Regions from separate parts of the Rhodohalobacter sp. 8-1 genome, predicted to be linked through region 1. Evidence: riboswitches for the same ligand, from Rfam matches in the RefSeq annotation. Region 1 holds a riboswitch; the other holds the start of a gene.
The links. Region 1 has a riboswitch for thiamine pyrophosphate ahead of thiM (hydroxyethylthiazole kinase). Riboswitches for the same ligand answer to the same signal wherever they lie in the genome.
Positions count from the first base shown of each region.

Region 2: linked by a shared signal. The riboswitch ahead of AABW11_RS18110 (TonB-dependent receptor) and the one ahead of thiM (hydroxyethylthiazole kinase) in region 1 are both predicted to bind thiamine pyrophosphate.

Region 1 covers NZ_JBBVMF010000006.1:256,251-259,436, reverse strand. The annotation lists gene thiL (thiamine-phosphate kinase) at 1-178, opposite strand, end outside; gene thiE (thiamine phosphate synthase) at 558-1,208, opposite strand; gene thiM (hydroxyethylthiazole kinase) at 1,201-2,010, opposite strand; TPP riboswitch at 2,101-2,199, opposite strand; gene AABW11_RS08395 (Na+/H+ antiporter NhaC family protein) at 2,367-3,186, opposite strand, start outside.
Region 2 covers NZ_JBBVMF010000026.1:27,032-30,217, forward strand. The annotation lists gene AABW11_RS18110 (TonB-dependent receptor) at 1-1,682, opposite strand, end outside; TPP riboswitch at 1,760-1,857, opposite strand; gene AABW11_RS18115 (hypothetical protein) at 2,040-2,255, shown strand; gene AABW11_RS18120 (hypothetical protein) at 2,262-2,975, shown strand; gene AABW11_RS18125 (M20/M25/M40 family metallo-hydrolase) at 3,162-3,186, shown strand, end outside.

The sequences.
Region 1 (3,186 bases):
CTGTTGTGATTAGCAGTGATTGGCCATCTTTATATGGCAATACCGCACAGTCATCACCGATACCAATCGTATCCTCAACACAGCCTTTACCGAATAGGCCGGCGATCTGATCAATCAAACCAAACTCACCCAGCTCAGACAGGGATTCAAATCCTTTAAATGGCGCTTCCTCGTTCATGTTGATCGATTAATTTATCTTTAAAATAGGTTTTCGGATTAGAAAGTCCCCTCCTTCCCAAGAGGGGATTGAGGGATGGTTGTGCCAAATCCCTGTAGGGAAACAGGTTTCTTTGATTAATTTGGGTTCAAAGACCTAAGGCTACCACCCCCCGGTAGGCTGTCCAAAAAGGGTGTCATCCCGTACTTTCCCAATGGGATCCCTTACGGGGGATACGGGATCTCCAATCGTTGATATGGGCAGGAGATACCGGATCGGAGTCCGGTATGACTATTTGATTGTAAAGTTCTTTATTGAACAAACCTTTTTGGACAGCCTCAGTATTAATTGCATCATCTATAATCGAATTTAGATCTTAATTTAGTTTTTACCCTACTCATCAGCTTTGGTATTGATGCCCCATTACTAAGTCGATCTCTTTTCGCAAAAGGGCTGCAGCCTGACCGGGATCCTCAGAGGCACAAATGGCCGACACCACTGCCAGTCCGTCGGCACCATGATCCATCACGTTTTGGGCATTCTCAGCATTGATTCCGCCAATGGCAACAAGCGGGAAATCAGTTTTTTCGGAAACGAGCCTCAAACCATCCAACTCCCACTCATTGATAGTGTCAGTTTTGGTAGGTGTGCTGAATATTGGGCTTACACCCAGGTAATCCGGGTTGAGTGCGTCAACGGTTTCGAGATCTTCTCTGGTCTCCACAGACAGCCCGATGATTTTATCGGGGCCAAGAAGATTCCTCGCAATGCTCACCGGCATATCATTCTGACCCAGGTGCACGCCGCTTGCATCAGTTGCAAGCGCCACATCCACCCGGTCGTTGATAATCAGCGGAATATTAAGTGGATCGAGCACTTTTTTCAGGTCGACCGCCAGCTGTATAAATTCGCGGGTTGATGCGTCCTTCTCCCGAAGCTGGACTGTCGTGACTCCATTTTCCACGGCTGTTTTAACCAATTCGGGCAAGGCGTACCCCCGTAGCATATCGCGATCTGTTACCAGGTAGAGGCTAAGATCGATATTACGCATGGGCTTTCTCCGGCTTCAGGCGATGCTCAATCACTTTACGATCTAATTGATAAAGAGCATCCAAAAAATGGACCTGGAACGAGCCCGGCCCATCCGCTTTCTCAGCAGCCATCTCACCGGCAATACCCATGACGCGCATCGCTGCAAGGGAGGCTTCTTCTGCACCAATTCCAGTTCCGGAAAATGCACCAATCAAAGCGGAAGCGGTACATCCCATTCCTGTTACACGCCCCATCAAAGGATGGCCGTTGTGGGAAGACCGGGTTTGTGTTTCGGTAATGATGTAGTCTGTTTCACCACTCACCACAACCACGCAATTATATCCCTTTGCGAGGTATTGTGCCGCTTCAATTGCAGACTGGCTGTCCTGCGTGCTGTCTACTCCTTTTGTTTTCACGTCTGCTGAATAAAGTGCACCAATTTCGGATGCATTTCCGCGGATGATATCGGGCGAGTTGACGCTCATCAAATGCTTTACGGTGTCCGTTCGATAGGCTGTGGCTCCGGCCCCAACCGGGTCAACAATTATGGGTACATTGTTTTCAGAGGCAGATTTCATCGCAATCTCCATCGCCTCCACCCAATGCTTGCTCAGGGTTCCGATGTTGATGACAAGTGCACTTGCAATAGCCGCCATATCGGCAACCTCTTCCGTAGAATGGGCCATCACCGGTGAGGCACCTATAGATAACAGGGCATTTGCGGTGTTGTTCATCACTACATAGTTGGTAATGTTGTGAACCAGCGGCCCGGTTTCTTTAAGTTTCTCAAGATAAGTCCATGTAATCTCTGATTCTTTCATCGTCTGAAGCTGTTTTTAAATTCATATGAAAATCATTCACATGCAATTGGAGAGAAAACGGCACGATACAGACTCGAAAGGGAAAAAGAGTATGTAAACGATCCATTTCCCTACGCCGGCATGATCCGGATCAGGTGATAAGGGTATTCTTTCAGCCCCGGCGTTCGCGGGACACCCCTAATGATATCGATCACAACATAAGAAAACTTTCAATCATTGGCAGGGGAGAAGATTTTAGATGAATGATAATAGAAAATCTTGAGGGATTATAGATTTTTGGTGATGTGTAAGCCGACAAGTCATCTGCCATCTTTTGTCTATCTGACATCTCTGATCTATAATCTTTTATCTAAAGTCTAAACATAAAAGAACACCATTAATGCGTAACTAAGCATCGCCAGCACACCTGCCAGAATGGCTAAAGGAAACTGGCTGGTCACATGATCCATCAAGTCGCACCCGGTAGCAAGTGAGCTCAATATTGTTGTATCTGAAATGGGAGAGCACTGGTCACCAAACACGGCGCCCCCAATTACAGCCGAGAAACAGAGCGAAAGAAAAAACGGATCGGGAACAACAGCCCAGGCAAGCGGAACAGCCACGGGAAAAACTACCGCATAGGTACCCCAGGATGTACCCGTGGAAAACGCGATGATCATGCAGAGAATCATCAGGATACCGGGCAGTGCCATCGGTGCTACTACATTACCGACAAGATCTACCACATAAGCAGCCGTACCCACGGCATCTGCCACTTCTTTCAGCGAAACAGCCAAGGCCAGGATAATCGCACCAATGGTCACGCCTTTACAACCGTCAATAAACCCGTCAATCGCTTCCTGGAGCCTCATTCCCTTTGCAATTGCAATTCCAAGTCCTGCAAGAACAGCAAGCACGAAAGCCTCAGCAATTAACAGGGTCGGGTCTTCTTTTTGTCCAAGATATACATATGTGTACAGATAGGGGATAATCGCAACGCCCAGAAGTGTCCCGATCGGCCCGAAGAAATCAATCAGGCCCGGATTATAGTCTTCAGGCACTTTGTTCTGGGTAAGCTCATCAGCAGCCATTGGTGTGGCGCCCTCACGATCGAGCTGGCCGGTTTCACGTGCCCGTTTAGTTGCCGCCCGCATTTTCTTGCCGGGAACCCATGGCAGTTTTTCCCATGCAAACAGC
Region 2 (3,186 bases), on a different contig from region 1:
TCACTTACCACATCAAGGTTCGAGGCATTGATATTTGTGGCGCCCAGAATATCCTGCCGGGTGGGTTCACGTCCGCTTCGTCCGAATGACGTGTATACGTTAAAATGATCATTAATGAAATAAGTAACCCCGATTTTTGGGCTTAGAAAGGTGTATTGGCGCGTAGGAACATCAACCTGCGAAGCAGAGACGTTTTGATCTGCCAGGTATGAGAGGTCCGGGTTCAGATCAAGCCAGACGGCACGCAGCTGTAAATCGCCATAGAGCTCAAGGTCTCCAAATCTTCGCGAGGCTTTCACGAAGGTGCTGATCTCATCCTTCTTAGATTCATCACTGTAAAAAGTAGTTTCACTCTGGGGTTCAAACGATTCTTCATTGACGCGATCGAATCGGTAGGCGTGCAAACCGCCAGACAGATTAATCCGGTCTCCTTCGGCAAACTGAAGGGTAGACTGCAGACCATAGTGATCGTTAAACAAGCTGAAAATTTGCTGAATGAACTCGCCATCTTGTCCTGCATAACCAACGGGAAAATCACCGCCGGCACCACCGTAGTATAGAGATGAGGTTAGTGTGAGCTGATCAGTAAAACCCCTGCCATACTGAAATTGCAGAAACTGCTGTCCGAAATTATCGATGTCGTGAACCGACAGATTGTTTGTGGTGGGGTCTTCCCTAATTTGATCAATTGGGATGTGCGTGTAGGCAAGCTCATTCTTTGTGAAGCCGGTGAAAGCTGTCACTTTGAAGATATTGCGGCTCCCAAAATATCCGCCCGACATAAAAAACGAACGTGAGTCGGTACCACTGTTATCTCGATATCCGTCTGATTCTGTTTTGCTAAAGCGGCTGTAGAGTCCGTAATTGTCAATCGAGCCCGTGTTCAGCTCAGCACTTGCGCGGTAGGAGTTAAAAGCGCCGCCAGAGAGTTTCAAGCCGGCGGATGGGGCATCCATTACAATATTACGGGACTCAAAATTAATAGACCCGGCGTACGATGCCGTTCCATGAGTGGTTGTACCCACACCACGCTGCACTTGTACCGACTGGATGCTGTTTCCGAAATCGTTGAAATTAGAAAAGAACACACCCTGGTCAATCATGTCGTTTAGCGGAATGCCGTTTAAGGTCATGTTGATGCGGGTTTGATCCATCCCGCGCAGACGCATGTAGCCGTAATTGGCAAAACGGGTTCCGGCGTCTGAGTGCGTTAGTATAGATGGCGTGAGCCGTTCCAGCGTGTAGATAGGATCCTGGCCGATATTATCCTGCTCAATTTCGGCTCGGGGAATGGTGGTTTGCGAAACAGGCGCCTGCGCATCTACCCGCACGTCATCCACAAAAATAGTGCTGCCGCGGAATGATGAGGGTGTTAGTGATATGGTAATAGGCTGATTCGTCCGGCCCCGTTCCAGGCTGACCTCTTTTGCGAAATAACCCACGTAGCTTACGATGAGTACAGGACTATCCTGATTCTGTTGCAGTTCAAGGCGAAACGATCCGTTTTGGTCGGTAACCGCTCCGTTCTGAGTTCCCTGTTGCAGAATGGTGGCTCCATGCAGCGGTTCGTTTGAAACGGAATCCTGAACAGTTCCCTGTATAGTTTGAGCTGAAAGCAGGTCCGGCCCGAAGAAAACGGCCAGCAGAAATAGAAATGAGTATAATTTTAACGTTTGAAACATGATGCCTCCATCAATTTACGATTCGATTGAAGGAGGGGGCACAACATTTTTGCTGATATCGATTGATATCATGCAGATGCTGCAGATCTCGGTTTCCCTACGCCGGTATAACCCGGTTCAGGTTCACAGGGTATGATCTCAGTCCCATTACTGCGGGACACCCCCAACCTTTGGTTGATTGATTAAAAGGTACGGCTGTTTGATGTGGGCTTCAAGAAAGGATTGCGGGTAAACAGTTTTTTCTTGAATGACAGAAACAGTTGCCTTTATGCAAGGCAGTGGCATTTAAATAAACATGTTGAAATTGCGTTATTCAAATGTGCAAACTATATTGATTATAGAACGAATCAGTCTATCATGCTGAAAAAAATTAAATCTTATCTGATATTTTTTAATAACAAGCCTTCGTATCATGTGGAAGGATCTGTCTATGGTGGACTCCGTATAGATATAGACAAATACTATTCTATCGAGGAGAACCAAAAAGAACTCGAAGAGATAAATAACACTTTTGGTAAAGTGTTTAGTAACAAAAAAACTGAACAAGAAGAAGAGCTTACTTCGATCACCTAAAATTGAATGCCCGCTCTGAACACAATTCTTATTCCGGTATTAGGTGGTTTTATATTTGTAAAATACAGCTATCTGACGCGATTTAGGGCAGTAAGGGATAATGGGTATGTGATTCTTTTTAAGTCTGCTGTGGTGGGACTGTCCTTTTATGGTTTTTCGTTTTTGCTATGGAGAGCTGCTATACTTGATGAATATGCCAATCCAAAAATACCTGAGTGGATAGAATTTCTTCATGATTTTCTAGCACATCCAGAACTATTGCCCGCTTTGCTTTCTCTTGTATTTATCGGGACTGCGCTAACCACGTTTAATTATATTCTCGATAAAGATGAAATGAAAAAAAGGATTATCAGACAGGATGATGATGCATTCGAAATGACACTTTTAAAGTCATTTGAAAGAAACAGTGAAGTTCTGATTACACTTGATAGCAGAAAGGTGTATATGGGGAAAGTAACCGATACGTATTTTTGTGTTAATGATGAAATTCAATCGATAATGTTAAATCCATTATCTAGTGGATATAGGGATTCAATAAATTTTAAAATAGAATTTACAACCTATTATGGCGAGATATATAAACAGATTATTGACAAACCCGAAGAATTTGATGTAAAGGTATCTGATTTTTCTGTGGCAATCCGATATGATAAAATTGTTTCCGTTAGTCCGTTTGATCCAAAGACGTATACAAAATTCAGAGAGTTAGGCACTAAATAAATACTGCTTATTCCATGGTACAAATGCTCAAGCAAGTTTGCACTGATCATTATAAAATTTCAGGCTTACTACCTAAACGAGTTGTAATGACAGCATCAAACAAAGTCCGCTAAATGATAAATTCATGCTGTCAAAGTTCAGGAATCACTGTATTTTAGCATTGAATTTGAAATACGCCCCAACGCTATGAAAAATTATTCATCTCAAGTCT